Regions from separate parts of the Paenibacillus sp. OAS669 genome, predicted to be linked through region 1. Evidence: riboswitches for the same ligand, from Rfam matches in the RefSeq annotation. Region 1 holds a riboswitch; the other holds the start of a gene.
The links. A riboswitch is a leader RNA that binds a small molecule or an ion and turns the genes downstream of it on or off. The one in region 1 is predicted to bind cyclic di-AMP.
Positions count from the first base shown of each region.

Region 2: linked by a shared signal. The riboswitch ahead of GGC63_RS14595 (C40 family peptidase) and the one ahead of GGC63_RS03055 (CAP domain-containing protein) in region 1 are both predicted to bind cyclic di-AMP.

Region 1 covers NZ_JADBDR010000001.1:766,319-774,045, forward strand. The annotation lists gene GGC63_RS03040 (ABC transporter permease) at 1-373, opposite strand, end outside; gene GGC63_RS03045 (sensor histidine kinase) at 596-2,374, opposite strand; gene GGC63_RS03050 (response regulator) at 2,371-3,963, opposite strand; cyclic di-AMP (ydaO/yuaA leader) riboswitch at 4,341-4,475, shown strand; gene GGC63_RS03055 (CAP domain-containing protein) at 4,484-5,350, shown strand; gene GGC63_RS03060 (hypothetical protein) at 5,521-5,838, shown strand; gene GGC63_RS03065 (DUF1572 family protein) at 5,943-6,476, shown strand; gene GGC63_RS03070 (YcdB/YcdC domain-containing protein) at 6,682-7,727, shown strand, end outside.
Region 2 covers NZ_JADBDR010000006.1:26,926-34,652, reverse strand. The annotation lists gene GGC63_RS14600 (MFS transporter) at 1-1,192, shown strand, start outside; gene GGC63_RS14595 (C40 family peptidase) at 1,491-1,961, opposite strand; cyclic di-AMP (ydaO/yuaA leader) riboswitch at 1,967-2,104, opposite strand; gene GGC63_RS14590 (hypothetical protein) at 2,553-3,368, opposite strand; gene GGC63_RS14585 (M1 family metallopeptidase) at 3,384-5,555, opposite strand; gene GGC63_RS14580 (YwhD family protein) at 5,773-6,288, shown strand; gene GGC63_RS14575 (metallophosphoesterase family protein) at 6,426-7,166, opposite strand; gene GGC63_RS14570 (GNAT family N-acetyltransferase) at 7,193-7,727, opposite strand, start outside.

The DNA of each region.
Region 1 (7,727 bases):
GACCCGAGTTTTGCGAGAATAAAGCAATCAGTACCCCATAAATGATGACCCAGGATAAAAAATGCGGCATGTACGTCAACGTTTGAACGACAGTCCTGAACCAGCGCACCCGGCATTCGTTAAGTAACAGCGCCATGAGAATCGGGGGTACCGTTCCGAAAACCAGCTTATACAGGCTGATGAGTGTCGTGTTCAGCAAAAGCTGAGAAAAGTGTGGCGAGTTGAAAAACGTTTGAAAATGTTTGTACCACGGATCCGCCCATGAACTGCCGACAATCCCCTCCAGCATATTGAAATCTTTGAAGGCGATAATGACGCCGTACATCGGGAAATAGCGGAATACAATGTAATACAGGACCCCCGGCAGCAGCATGATATAAAAAGCCCGAAACCCCCATATCCTTCGGCGAAGCAGCTTCAGCCCCTGTTCCTTTTGCTTTATCATCTGTACGTCTTTTATCGAAAGCTGCCGCTCCACAAGATCACCTCCTCTTCATTTTGTATGCGTTTTCTTCTACAAAATTAAGTATACCGACCTGTTCTCAGAGGTTCTATACAGTGATCCTGCGAAACTGTCTCAATTCTTGCAAACGCTTTAATTGGTATGTATATAAGCCGGAATTTCAATCCGAATCAAGGTGCCTACGTCAGGCAAGCTGGCGATACGCAGCCCAAATTGTCCCCCGAAATGAAGCTGAATCCGCTCCTGCACATTCATGATGCCGATGCCGGTAAAGCGGTGCTTGCTGGGCGCCTTTTTGCGTTCGGAGAATACATTCTCCAGCTGATCGGAGTCCATCCCCACCCCATTGTCGCGAAGATAAACAATAAGCCGTCCGCGCCGCAGTTCCGTGCGGATTCGGATCATCCCCTGGACCTTTCGCGGAGCTAAGCCATGGAAGATGGCATTTTCCATTAAAGGCTGCAGGGTCAGCTTTAAGATGCTGCAAGACAGCGTCTCAGGAGCAATCTGCATTTGAAAGGTAAACTTATCCCCGTAACGCACCGTTTGAATGTGAGCATACATCCGGAGTCCTTCCAGTTCTTCCTCCAGCGACACGAATTCACTGCTCTTGTCGAAGCTGAACGACAATAAGCCGACCAAAGAACGAATCGTCTCCCGCACGGCATCGGTTTTTTGCTGCTTGGCCAAGCTGCTTATGCAAGCAAGTGTATTATATAAGAAATGCGGCGCAATCTGGCTTTGCAGCATCTTGAGCTCGTACTGTTTCTTGCGCTGCTCCATTTCCTTTGTCTCTACCAGCAGCCCATGGATCCGTTCCATCATCGCGTTATAACTCTTGGCCAGCCGCCCGATCTCATCCTCCCGTTGAACGGATATGCTCGGCAGCACCTCAATATCGCGGACACGGTCCATTTTGGCTACGAGCATACGCACCGGATAAGTAATATAGCGGCTCATGATATAGGAGCTTATCAGCAACAGCAGAATCCATACCGCTGCAGCCGCCCTATAGTTGTTGTATAAACTAATGATGTTTTGATAAAAATAACGGTCTTCGATAAAAGAAACAAAGTACCAGCCAAGCTTATTCATCCCTGACTTGACAGCGACAAGCTTACTTCTTGCTCCATCTATTTCTGTCACACCTACAGGCAAATCCCCAACCTGTTCGATAAAATCGCTGTTCAGATCCGGCGGAAAAACCTTCGTATTGTACGGCAGCAGATCATAATAAAACATCGGCCAGCTCGTATCGTATGTATTGACCACGTGATTTTTATTCGTAATAATCGTAAAGGTTTGATTCTTGGAGCTCATGAGCTGTAATAGCATGGTCGTTAGCCTCACTAAATCCACTTCCACGACAGCCATCCCTTTCAATTGATCGCCTGCTTTGGACCTAATAGGAAATAGGAAGGCGACCGTCTTGCCTGATAACGGAGATTCATACGGCTCGCTGATCATGACACCGTAATTTTTACGGGCTTGCTCGTAGAGCTGAGCAAGATGCGGATTGCCGATAATATCGTAATAAACCTGGGTGTTGGACAGCACTTTACCGTCTGAACGTACGAAATATAAGGTTTTGTACAGTGTGCTGTTATTGGCTGCATAGGTGCGCAGTACATTGACTGCCTCCTCCTCTTGCCCGGGTTCGAATAGATCCTCCCGTGCCGAAAGCAGGAGAAGAATGTTTTGAACATTGTCCAGATAGGCGTCCATATAAAGGTTCGTACGGTCAATTATCACCTGCGCGTCGGACAGCACCTGCTTCCGGAACAGCTGCTCCGCATCGTGTAAACTGTTCCAAGCCAGCAGCCCGAACAGCACCAGGGTGCCGCTAAAAAGAAACAACGAATGCTTCGTCGCTATGCTTCTGCTTCGAAACCATTTCAACAATCGTTTCATTCCCCGGCACCGCCTTTCTTATATTCCGTTGGAGAAACGCCAGTCCGGCTGCGGAAAAGCACAGAAAAATAGCGATAGCTCGGAATCCCCACTTGCTCGGCAACCTCGTATACTTTCAGGCTTGTTGTTTGTAACAGATGAATGGCTTTGTCGATTCGCTTCATCGTCACATATTCATTGAACGACTCGCCTACCTCTTCACGGAATAATCTGCTTAAGTAAAAGGAACTGAGCCCTACCCGTTCCGCGGCCCACGTTAATGTAATCGGTTCTGCGATATGATTGGAGATGAGCTGTATCGCTTGTGCCACTTCTTTGCGATACTTCAGCTTCCCCCGGTTTTCCACCTCCCGAATGACCATCGACAGGAGCTCCGAAGCCGTTCTTGATGCTTGCAGCTTCTGGATAAGCTCCTGCTGTTGAGCGTTATCTCGCTCCCCCATCCATTCTTTCCGGTTGGAGATCAGCCACGACTTTAAGCCAGCGGGCTCAGGCCTTACTTGATTCACCCATTCCGTTAGCCGTCCCTGGCAAAATTCGATTAACAGCGCCTTATCGGCCGCTGTCTGTCTCATAAGCTCCGTCAGCATTTCAAAATTTAACGCATTGGATAGGGTTCCATCTACAGCCGATCGGCTGATTGATGGCCGGATCGTTCCTGAAGCCGCTGACATTTCATAAACAGCCCCCCCTGTATCATAGAAAACAGCCGTGGCTGGCAGCTTGGTAAGCTCAATGGCAGACAGCAAGTCAACCCCGGATGAAATGCTAGGCCCAATGACGGCATAGAGGCTTACGGCTTCACTTAAATAAGAGGCCCGCACATCGATGGCGGATTGAAGCCGCTCCAGCCACTGCCTGGTTGAGAGCAGTATGGTCGTCCCTGTTTCTGGGGCAGCCCGCTGGATCCATATATAATCCGTCGGTCCAAGCGTTATCCAACGCCAGCACGGATTGTCACGGTCATCGGTAAGCTCCCGCTCACTTAACAAAGACTGGAGCTCATGATGGGCGAACATTTCCTCCTGCGGCCGGACACTGACATGCAGACGGATAATCCTTATTGGCCATAAGACGCTCCAGCTTTTTAAAATGGCATCTATCGCTTCCACCCGTTTTGGTTCTTTGCCTGTGCTGCTTAACAGTCTTGTCAGCTCCCAGCGCTGCCTGTCTATCTCATTGCGCCTATAATTGTACTCCCGCTGAATAGCTTCACGGGCTTTATTCAGCACATGCTCCAGTTCCGTATCCAGCAGGGATACTTTGATCAAATATTCTAAAGCCCCCAGCTTCAATGCTTCCTTGGCATAGGCAAAATCACTATGACAGGTCAAGAGCACAACCTGCGTCAGCGGAAACTCCTGCTTGATCCGCCGAAATAAGTCCATACCATCCATAACGGGCATCGTAATATCTGTAATCACCACATCGGGTCTGAGCTTACGGCACAGCTCCAATGCTTCTTCACCGTTTTCCGCTTCCCCTACCAGCTCGGCAAGGCTGTTGTGCCATGGAAAGAGCCGGAGCTCCTCTCTTAACGGCAGTTCATCGTCTACCACTAACACGGTTAACAATTGCGATGGATGCATCCGCTATCCCTCCCAAGAAGACGCTTACAATCCAGTAGTGATCTCATCATAGCATATCGATTTCGGAGCACCTATACAGTAATCTTGTAAAAAAGTATAAAATGCTGTTGAGCTTCACAACTCTTTCATTTCACGTATTAAAGCAGGACAAATTCGAAGATATCAGTTCTATTTTTTCTAATAGATGCGGCCTGTCTGCTTTGGACTTCAGTATGAAAACAAAGCGGCTTTCTTCAAGCGTAAGGAAGCTGCTGTTGTTTCTATCGCCCAATGTTGGAAGACTTTGTGCCGTGAAATCTGTATAGGCACGTGCTACAATGAAGTGGCTCAAGAGAGCCCGGCAGGATGCACAACGAACCGGGCATGAGCAAACAAACAAAACTATCAGGCCGAAGCTTTCTATGAAAGCACGGGGGACCCATTCTATGGGGTGAAGCCGCGTCTTGCGGCAGGGTGCTTGCTCTTTGACCCGAATCCGTCAGCTAACCTCGCAGGCCGCGAAAAGGAGAGGATTTTGTTGTTGAAAGGTTTTAAGAAAGTTGTCTTGACAGGTGTACTGGCCCTTAGTCCAATCATCGGCGTTAGCGCCGTTTCCGCCGCACCGGCGAATACTGTGTCTGCTGGCGATTTGTCTCAAATCACTCAACAGTACGGAATCGATCTGAATTCCTTGCTGCAAGGCCAAGGTCAGAATCTAGGAAATATTGATTTGAATTCCTTGTTGAAAGGTCAAGAAGGAAAATGGCAAACGATTGGCTCCGGTAATAACCAAGGGCTGGCAGGAATCATCTGGAAAAACTTCCCTAACATGAACTTTAATTGCAACCCTGGTCAAGGTCAGGACCAAGGTACTACAGGCAATACGGACTCCGGCTCCGGTTCCGGCACTGTAGATAACGGCTCCGATAACGGTAGCGGTACTGCAGATAACAGCGGAACTACCGAGAACGGCACTACGAACAATGGCAGCGGAACAGAAAATAACAGCGGTTCCCAAGAAGCTGTAACGGATTCTCAATCCGCCTTCGCGGACCAAGTCGTTACTTTGGTGAACCAAGAGCGTGCCAAAGCAGGTCTTCCTGCATTGACTTCCGACAGCAAATTGGCGAATATGGCCATGGATAAAGCTAAGGACATGTACAGCAACAACTATTTTGACCATACTTCCCCAACGTACGGTTCTCCGTTTGACATGATGAAGCAATACGGAATCAGCTACACCTATGCAGGTGAAAACATCGCCAAAGGCCAACGTAACCCTGAAGAGGTTATGAACGCTTGGATGAACAGCGCTGGTCACCGTCAAAACATCATGAGCCCTAACTACACCAAAATCGGTGTTGCTTACTACAACGGCGAATGGGTACAAGAATTTATCGCGAACTAATATTTCTTAGGATTTCACAGCCCTCGGCGCTTCATGCACCGGGGGCTTTGCCGTACATAGAGATCTTTTTTTTGCCAAGCGCCGAACCATTTTGAAACCGCTTGCATATACATAGAATAGACCCCTTATGAGGTGTTGATGGCTTATCTCAATTTTCGGGAGGTGTAATCATGGCGGTTAAAAATTTGTTGGCTGCGTTGATTGGTCTCTTGTTTGTCTTTGGCCCTCATTGGATTGATTTGACTCACGAAAGCGCCGTTATCACCAGTGTTGTCTTTGGTTCCCTTCAATTCATCGCGTCGCTTCTGGCTTTCATTTTCAAAGCATCGGGCTGGAATTCATGGCTGAACTGGATTTCGCTGCTGGCCGGCATTTGGTTTGTTATTTTTCCCTTCGCTTACTTAACGGGCCTGGGGGAATATGTCATCTACGTCGTACTTGGCATTACAAGCGTCATGCTGAATTATTATACGATGAATGAAGAATAAATAAATTTCCGTTATACTCCTTATAAAAACATTCTGATATACAATCGTCCCCGCTTCGTATATCGTAAGAATAGGCATCTATTCGAATGTAGGAGATGAGGAGTATGGCGCAATCTGAGCAAAGTCCATCAGTAAACGAGGTTTTTCTGCAAGAAAGCATTGAAGCGTTTCAAAGCATGAAGCAATTGGCCGACAAAGCGATGAAGCAAGTGGATGATTCCCAATATCACTGCCTCCTTGATAAGGAATCGAACTCTCTTGAAGTGATGATTCTTCATATGCACGGCAATATGCTGTCCCGCTGGACGGATTTCTTGACTTCCGACGGGGAAAAGCCTACAAGAGACCGGGACGGCGAATTCGAGCCCAAAGGCTTGGATCGTCCTGCGCTGATGGCGTTGTGGGAGCAGGGCTGGAGCGTATTATTCGATGCGCTTTCCGGGTTAAAGCCAGACGATCTGCTGCGCCAGGTTGCCATTCGCGGCGAAGCCCATACGGTCATCAAAGCGATCCAGCGTCAAGTATCCCACTACGGGTATCATGTCGGCCAAATCGTATTTTTAGCCAAGCACTTGAGCAGTGAGCATTGGCAGACGCTCAGCACTGCCCGCGGACAATCCAAAGCCTTCAAGCCGTGAAAAGCTCCTATAAGCCTGGCCTTTGGCTTCTAGGCTGATTCCGGTACATGCCGGGATTATCGGAATTGAAAGCCGGTCAGGTCCATCAAAATAATTGTTGTAAAAGCTGCAAATTCCAAGGGATTTGCGGCTTTTTTCTATATTCGGCAACCATGCAATAAAAAGGCCGTATGTAACATAATAAGAAAAAGGAGAGCTGCCCAAAATGAAACTACTTACCGTTCAGCAGGCTATTGCGAAGCTTCGTGAGCAGATTTCTATTCCCGATACGCACGAATTGGTTTCCAGCGGCATTTTTCGCAATTCTTCGCCTGAACAAGCCCCCTACTATAAGGTAGAGCTCGAGTGGAACAAGCAAGGCGAACCGAGGCTGGACGACAATATGCTCGTGAACCCGCACACGATTCGGGCCGAGCTGGATGCCCTGACCGGCCAGCTGGTTGCTTTTTACCGCCATGACGATAGAGAAAGCAATAAGGAACCGAAAGAAGAGCTCAGCGATGCTCAATATGAAGCCGTCTATCCCCATGTGCTTCAATGGATCCGCAAGCTGGATGCAAGAATCAACCCGGAGGAACTGGTTCTGCGCAATAAGACGGTAATTGGAGAAAAACGCTATGATTTCGTCTATGGAAGGCAGCATAACGGGATTCCGGTCAGCACTCAGCAGGCTCTTCATATCACATTGAACCGTTCCTTCGAGCTGCTTCATTACTGGTGCGTATGGGACGATTGCGAATTTGCGGACAGCAGCGAATACATCCCTATGGATATATTCAAGGAGCAGCTAGGGCCAGACCAGCTGACGCTCTGCTATTTGAATTTGTTTCATCCCTCGGATCACCCCTTCTATCTATGCAGGCATGATGTATTTGATGCAGTAACGGGGGAATTGGTTTATACGGATAAAAGCGATTTTATCGAAATTATCGATTTGGATACGTCTTTGCCGGAGCGCAATCAAACGGTTCATATCGTGCGCAAGCCCGTCTTTTCCGAGGCACATTATGATGAGTTAAAGCTGGAGGAGCATGTCACGGACGTGGATCTGGCGGCGCCGCATCCCTTCTACCCGCCTGTATCGGAGGAAGAAGCGGCCCGCGCTCTGGACATCGCCGTATCTTATCTCAAGCAATCCGTTTCGGAGGAGCCCTGGCAGTTCGCTTTTATTCATAAATCGGACGGCCGAATTGTAGAGAGCATGCAGGGAAATCAAATCAAGATCGAGATGCAGCGCTTCCTTCACGGGAT
Region 2 (7,727 bases), on a different contig from region 1:
GTCGGATTTTTTTGAACTGAGGAAGCTGTTTGCTTTTGCCGCTTCCGTACTGGCGCTTGGAAGTTTGATTTGTGCCCTGGCTCCGAGCCTTCCGTTATTGGTGTTTGGCCGGATGGTTCAAGGGGCGGGAATGTCTGCGATACCGGTGCTATCGGTAGTCTCTATTTCTAAAGTGTTTGCAGAAGGAGAACGCGGAGCAGCATTAGGCGTTGTTATGGGATGTATCGGGATTGGAACAGCATTTGGGCCGATATTCGGAGGCTTTGTAGGGCAAGCCTGGGGCTGGCCTGCGCTATTCTGGATCGCTTTTGTACTGTCACTTCTTATCGTAGTCGGGGCTGTCTGTACTCTACCGGTAATAAAACCGGAAATTGAACAGGAACATGGACAAAGAATGGATTGGATCGGAGGCGTTCTGCTTGGCCTTACCACGGGATTATTCCTGTTTGGTTTAACGCAAGGGGAAAGCGTTGGCTTTACCTCTTTAGCTTCCTTAGGAAGTCTTTTTGGAGCCGTATGTGCCTTGGTTGCGTTTATTTGGCGTATTCGTACGGCAAGCGATCCTTTTGTACCTGCGATCCTGTTCAAAAACAGGCCTTATATTCACGCGGTCGCTGTGGCTTATTTATCGGCTTTTGCCTATTTTGCGGTTCTAGTATTTGTACCGCTGCTCCTTGTAGAAGCCAACGGACTTACCCCTGGAGAAGCGGGGGTAACGCTGCTGCCAGGTGGTGCGGCTGTCGCGCTGCTTTCGCCGTGGGTTGGCCGAATATCTGACCGTGCCGGGAGCAAACCGCTTGTCATTGCCGGGTTAATCGTGATGGGAATATCCACTCTGTTCTTGTCGATAGCTTCGGGGGCATCGGCCCTTTTGGTTTCGTTGGGGGTCATCGGGGTAGGGATAGCTTTCGCTTTCATTAACTCGCCCGCCAATAGTGCTGCTGTAGGTGTTCTTGAGAAGGCCCAGGTCGGGGCAGGAATGGGATTATTCCAGGGAGCATTATATTTCGGGGCGGGATCAGGAGCCGGCATCATCGGAGCTTTTCTGCATGCACGCAGCGATGCTTCCCATTCGTTAAATCCATTCTACAAGTTTGAGGCGATAGGTTATTCCGACTCCTTTCTGGCGGCTGCTATTGCAGTCATCTTCGCTCTGATAGCAAGCTTCGGCTTGAAGAGCGACAGGAAGTAACACCGTTCAAACCATACTGACTGTACTGAAGCAGCCTTATAGCGAGGCGGCTCGAACTGTCGGCAAAATCTTGCCGGCAGTTTTTTTTCGGGGGCTTCCGTATTTCCTGCCAGTATAGTTAAACGTTCGCAGGTCCCATCCGACTGGTCGAAATTGGAAGGGTGAGAAAACGGGTTCAAGTGGAACTTTTTCGGGTAACCAATCGTATAGAAGAAAGAGAGCCCTGCAGGCTTGTCCGGACGCTGGAGACGTAACGGAGGCAAACGCTGAGGGCTTCAAAAAAAGTTGCGCGATGCTTCTATTTGCTGTCGGTCATCACAGCTTGGTACTGCTCTTCCGACAGGATGCGTTTCGCTGTGACAAAACGCTTGGCGTAGTAGGAATCGCTAAGCTTGGTCACGGTAACGCCTTTGTTTGTGGCGGAATGGTAGAACTTTCCGTCACCAACATAAATACCGACATGTGAGATTCCTTTGCCATCCGTGTTATAGAACACAAGATCGCCTGGGCGTAGCTCATCTTGGGACACCGTTGTACCGATCGCTGCTTGTCCTTTAGACGTATGAGGCAAATCGATATCGAATTTTGCGAAGACGAAGGAAGTGTAGCCGGAGCAATCGAAGCCTTTTGCTGTGGTACCCGCCCATTTATAAGGCGCTCCCAGCTCTTCGTTCACGGCTTGACTTAGCGGCGTTTCCGCAAAAGCGCTTCCTACTTGAATGCTGCAAAACAGTGCCACAGAAACGGCAAAACCAAAAAACTTTTTCAAAGGAAATTTTCCCCTTCCGATGCCTACGAGGTTAGCTTAAGGGTTCGGTTGAAGGCTCCCTATGATCACTCTGTTGCGAGATCAATTCACCCGGGTATTTGGATCCCCCGTTTTCCGCTGTGGAAATTCGGCAATATGTACGTTATTTTTGTTACGACTACAACAATTCGATCAAATATGCAGTTTTCCTCCCGCCGTCATAAAAAGTTCACAATTATAAAGGTTTTTTTGCTATATTTCTCGAAATTTCTAAAAAAGCAGTAGATGAAAAGGTTTACAATGAAAAATCATTGGGAGGAAACGGGGTGTTCCCATTCATATTTCGACAAAATGCTGAGTCGTTTGACATGGGCGTCGTCCAAATCGTGGAACATTACTGTCTGTAGTGGGGATGCCCGATTTAGCGGGCTATTGACTTTATGGATAAAATCTGTTATCTCACATTGGATGGCATGAATTGGGATGTAACCCTGAACCCTAAAACATGAAAAAACCGTCGCAGCTTCCAAGGGGATGCGGACGGTTTTTTTGATATATTAAAATTTAGCGGATCAGTTAGTTTCTATCTGCCGGTCAGGACATCGGGGGAAGCTATTCGCTTTTGGCGGACCAAAGCGCGTATTGAGCCGTGATCTCCCACATTTTGCAGAACATATGGATGAAGCGGTAGGCTTGAAAGCCGAGAAGAGCAAGGAATCCGGCCCATATCATGGTGGATGTCACGACGGCGGCGGTAATAAGAAGGCCGATCAGCGTAACCGTGACAGCGATCAACAGAGCTGGAAGAACGTTGCGCAGCAGGAGGGATACGGAGAATAAGGATGACTTTCCGCATACTTTCCCGAATTGCAGATACATAAACAGCGTCTGCAGAATAAACATGTAGGCCAGATAGGCCCCGAGCCAAGGCAGCAATTCCTGCGCGGCCGCATACAGTGTTGCTTGCTTGCTGTACAGCTGAGCTGCTTTGGGGATCAGCCAGTACAGCGGGCCGAGCTGCAGCGCCATTTGGGCCAGGTAGTAGCCGAAGAACGGTAAGGTCAGCTCACGTATCCCTTGGACGAACCGGTAGCCGGCGTTTAATTCGGTATGCTTAAGTGAGTAGTATACGCCGGCGTTCAGCACCGGGGTGAGCAGCATGCGGGCCAGCAGCAGCCCGAGCCCCCACAGAAGGTAAGGCTGCACGAGGTCGGTCTTCGTCAATTGGAACTGGCCTTCGATCCAGAAGAGCTGTACCGCTTCACGGGCCTGCTCTTTGCCGGGATAGCGGCGGAGCAAGGGGAAGACGATGGAGTGGATCCATTCGAAGAGCCCGAGCCCCCACAGCAGATTATAAATAAATAGAGTGCATACGGTAAAAGGCTGGTTCCAGGCTAAGCCCAATCCTTTTTTTATTAAATTCAACATAAGCGCTTGCTCACCTCACCATGCGACCCAGCCGAACAAGGTCTCGATTAATTTGACCACACCGACATTCCAGCGAATGGATAGCTTGCTGTCCACATTAGTTTTCATAAAGCTGTTGATTCGCTTGTTTTCCAGCACGATAGAGTAATGCGGGTCGATAGAAGCGTAATCCAAAGGCGCCGTGTGATTCAGCTTGAACTGGACGTCGGCGTCGATCCCGTCCCAGGTTTTGTCAATTTGCGAGCCATCGGCAAAATGGAAGCGGATGGGAATCGTAGAATAGGTTCCCCCGAACCTTTGAATGCGGACCGTATTTTCATATAAGGGCTGTCCTTCCTGGACAACCTGCTTGCTGTGAATACCGGTCACGGCGTAGTCTACCATAAGGCCGTTATAGACATATTGATCGAAGAAGGCTGCCCAGCTCGTCTTGGTCACGTCCTCCAGTACTTTCTGGAAATCGGAGGTCGCCGGATGCTTGAACTTCCAGCGCTGGAAATAGGTCTTCATCACACGGTCCATCGTATCCCGGCCGATTTGCTGCTCTAGCGACTTTAATACCAGCTTGGCCCGGATGTAGACGTTCTCGGCATATTGATTGTGGCCCCGGTACCCCCAGGAATCCAGCTTGAGCGCCGCCGGAGAAGTCATGTAGCTGGACTCCACGAGCAGATTCGGCTTAACGCCGTACTCCAGCTCCATCAGCTTATCCTCGGCATAGGAGGTAAAGCCCTCATCCAGCCAAGCTTCCTCGAATTCGTTGTTCGCGACCATGCCATACCAGAATTGATGTCCAATTTCATGTACGATCACCCGCTCGAGCTCCAGGTCCGGCTGTTCGCTGGCTGCTCCCCAACCTGTGACGAGCGTCGGATATTCCATGCCGCCTGCTCCATTGCCGTTCTCGGGCGGTACAACGATCGAGAGCGTGGAGTACGGGTAGCTGCCGTACCATTGGGAGAACCGTGCCAATGCTTTTTTGGCGGCGGTCATGTAACGGTTTTTAAGCTGCTCGTGCTTGGGATCGAGATACAGCTTGATGCGGACGCCCGGAATTTGCTGGGTGGCGTAGGGCTCTTCATAATAAATGAAATGAGGGGAGGCGGCCCAGGCAAAATCATGCACGTCATCGGAGTAGAACGAATAGGTTTTCGTCTTCCCGTCGTCTGCGGGCGGCTTCGTCGGAAAGCCGGTGGCTGCAACCGTGTAGCTGGACGGCACTTTGATGCGTACGTCAAAAATGCCGAAATCCGCATAAAACTCCGAATTGCCGTGATATTGGTGCAAATTCCAGCCCTCGGCCGTGCGTCCTCTGGTACCTGCCGGCTCATAGACGGCTACCTTCGGGAACCACTGCCCAGCCATGATGAAATCGTCGGCGTACCCCATCCTGGCGAACACAGAAGGGAACTGAACGGAAAAGTTGGTTTTCAGCGTGATTCGCTCTCCGGGGTTCACCGCCTTGGGCAGGGTGATTTTCATCAAGGTCTGGTCATCCTTGTTACCGTCGTCGGGCTGAACATACTCCATTTTGGAGACGAGCTCCTCGCCCTCTAACGTTTTGATACTGCTGATGTCCATATTCCCTGTATTGTTTTCTGTGCTTTTATCTTCCCTCAGCTTGCCGCCGGACTCTTTCATGAAGGTCGTTTTTTTGGATTTGAACGCATTCGGGTACATGTGGAAGTAAAGCTCTTGTACCGGCTGGCTTCCGGGATTTTTCCAGGTCAGCGTCTGAGTGCCGGCAATCTGCTTTTTCGCCGCATCCAGCTCGACGTTCATATGATACTCGACGATGCGGGAGCTGAGCGGCTGCGGGGCAGGCTTCTCGATAGGCTTGGCCGGCAAGCTGGGAGGCGCCGGCGTTGCGGGCTCATTCATACGTGCTGCCACGGGCTTGGCCAGAGGCTGGAGCTGAAGACCCAGCGAGGAGCCGTCCGCTTGAGACAGATCGAATTGATACGGTTGAAAGTCGGGCTCTCCCTTCAATGATGAGGAGGTCATGGCGACGGGATTCGGTGCGAGCGAGCCTAATAGTGCCGCCCCCTCGCGCAGGTCGGATAGAGAGAATGGAGCTTGCTGCGGAAGGCCGCCGCCCGGCAGGGCTCGGCTTGCAAAGGTTGCTCCGCTGGCAAGGACTACGAGAAGACACCATTGCGCGAGTCGGTTGCCGATAACATTTTTCATCTATTTTTCACCCCGTTGACAAGCATCTACAGCATGTATATGTTTGTGGGACGAGGATTATTTCTGCTCGGTACAAAAGAAATTTTTCAGGCTGCTTACCCTGTCCGCTGAGGGCTGTATCAATAATTTTTCGTTTTTAGTGGAAATAGGGGGGGCATTTTAGCTAAAATAGAAGGAACGGGCAAGACGATAACATTAAAGACGGATGGTGCCATTAATGGATATAAATAAGGATCAAGCGGCGGATAAGCCGAAAAAATTGAACTCTCTCAACATTGTCAGCGGCAAGGTGGAGCATCGTGGCTTTGGCGCAGGATCTATCGACCTGAGCCAGCTGTCCAGCGTCATTATCGATGGGGACGAGGCGTATCTCGATATGGGAGCTCTGCATGCGAAGAGCAAGGTGGAGAAAGGTATCAAATTCTCGACGAACAAGGAGGACGTCCCGAACGGGCGCACCTGCTGGATCGTTTGGGTAGCGGCGGACCGCAGGGAATCCGGCTCTTATTATGCGGGTGTGACGTCCTGCGAAATGTCGGTCGATCCGGAGGCAAGACGCGGGTGGAAGATCCTGGCTGACCATGTAAACCGGATGGATTATGCGTTGAAACGCCGGATCATGCTGGAAAATTTGCCGACCCGGGAGAAGGCGGCCTTGCGAAAATTGCTTATGGAGTACAACCCGGAGATGTGGGAAAACTCAGATGAGGCGCTGAAGGAAGCGCTGGCATAAAATTATGTACATTATGTGACTTCCATTGTATAAGTCCTCGCGAACGATGTATACTATTGCTCAGTATATGCAACATATACTAGGACAGCAAAAAGGCAGACCTCGGTCTGCCTTTTTGTGTTGGACAAAAAATAGGATTATTCCTTCAAGCCGCGGTAACGTCCTGTTCGAAGCTCGCGGCTGTACGGTTCGAGCAGCGGAATATCGGCCTGCTCCGCCAGACGGACGGCCAGCTCGATATCATAAGGAACCCGGACAAGCTGGATGGAGAAGGCGGAAGGAACGGAGCTGTCGAGCTGCCCTTCCAATATGGCATAAGAGGCCTGCGGGATGTCGAGAGGGTTGCCTACGCTGCCTGCATTAAACAGCGTTCTTCCGCGCAGATTTTGGGAGTAGGCGTTGTGAATGTCTCCGTAGCCGACGACATCGGGCAGCTCGCTGCCATCCGTTCCTCCTGTCTGGTCGGTATTATGAAACATGGTGAGCCGGCTTTCCATTGAATCCCACGGCTGAATGCGCGTATACACACTGACCGGGGATGCGTGAAACAACCGGATCTTTTTGCCGCTCATCATAAAATCGTGGGAGAAGGGAAGCTGCCCGAGCCAGCGGAGGCGTTCCTCCCCTAACCGGCGCTGATGCCACTGGAGAACCTCGTCCTGACTGGGCTTGGTCAATAGATGATCCCAGTTTCCCATAACAACGACGGGACACAGCTCCTTGATGGTATCAACGGCTTCGGCCGGATGAGGGCCGGTACCGACCAAATCTCCCAAACAATAGATAGCCGTGACTCCCCGCTGGCGTATGTCCTCTAGCACTGCATCGAGAGCCGGAATGTTGCCGTGAATATCGGATATGACAGCTATTTTTTGCATTATGCAGCCCTCCTGGCTACCTGAAATTAAGGAAGATCCTGCTGCTCCTCACAGGTAATTGCATAAATATTATGATCCTCCCACACATCATGAATATGCAAGTAGTTTCGGGCTAAGCCCTCGTAACGAAACCCTGCTTTCTCAAGCACACGGATGGAAGGTGTATTGCGGGGCATAACAGCGCCTTGGACGCGATGCAGCTTCAAATGGTGGAAGGCGCAATGTACGGTCAGTTTGACGGCTTCCGTCGCATAGCCTTTGCCTGTATGCCCTTTATCTAAATAATAGCCGATATTAGCGTTTTGCCAAGGCCCCCGGAATACAGAGGATAGGTTAACGCGTCCAATTAAATGCTCGCTTTCATTCAAAAAAATACCGAAGCTGTAGCCGGTATCGTTTTGCGCATTTACCAGGCTTAGGCGAATTTGTTCCTCCTGGAACTCAAGCGTAAAATGGTTGTCCGGGCGGACCGGCTCAAACAGCCGGTGGTATTCCCGGTTCTCGGTGCGAAGGCGATGCAGCGCTTCGGCATCGGATAGAGCGAGGGGGCGTATATGGACA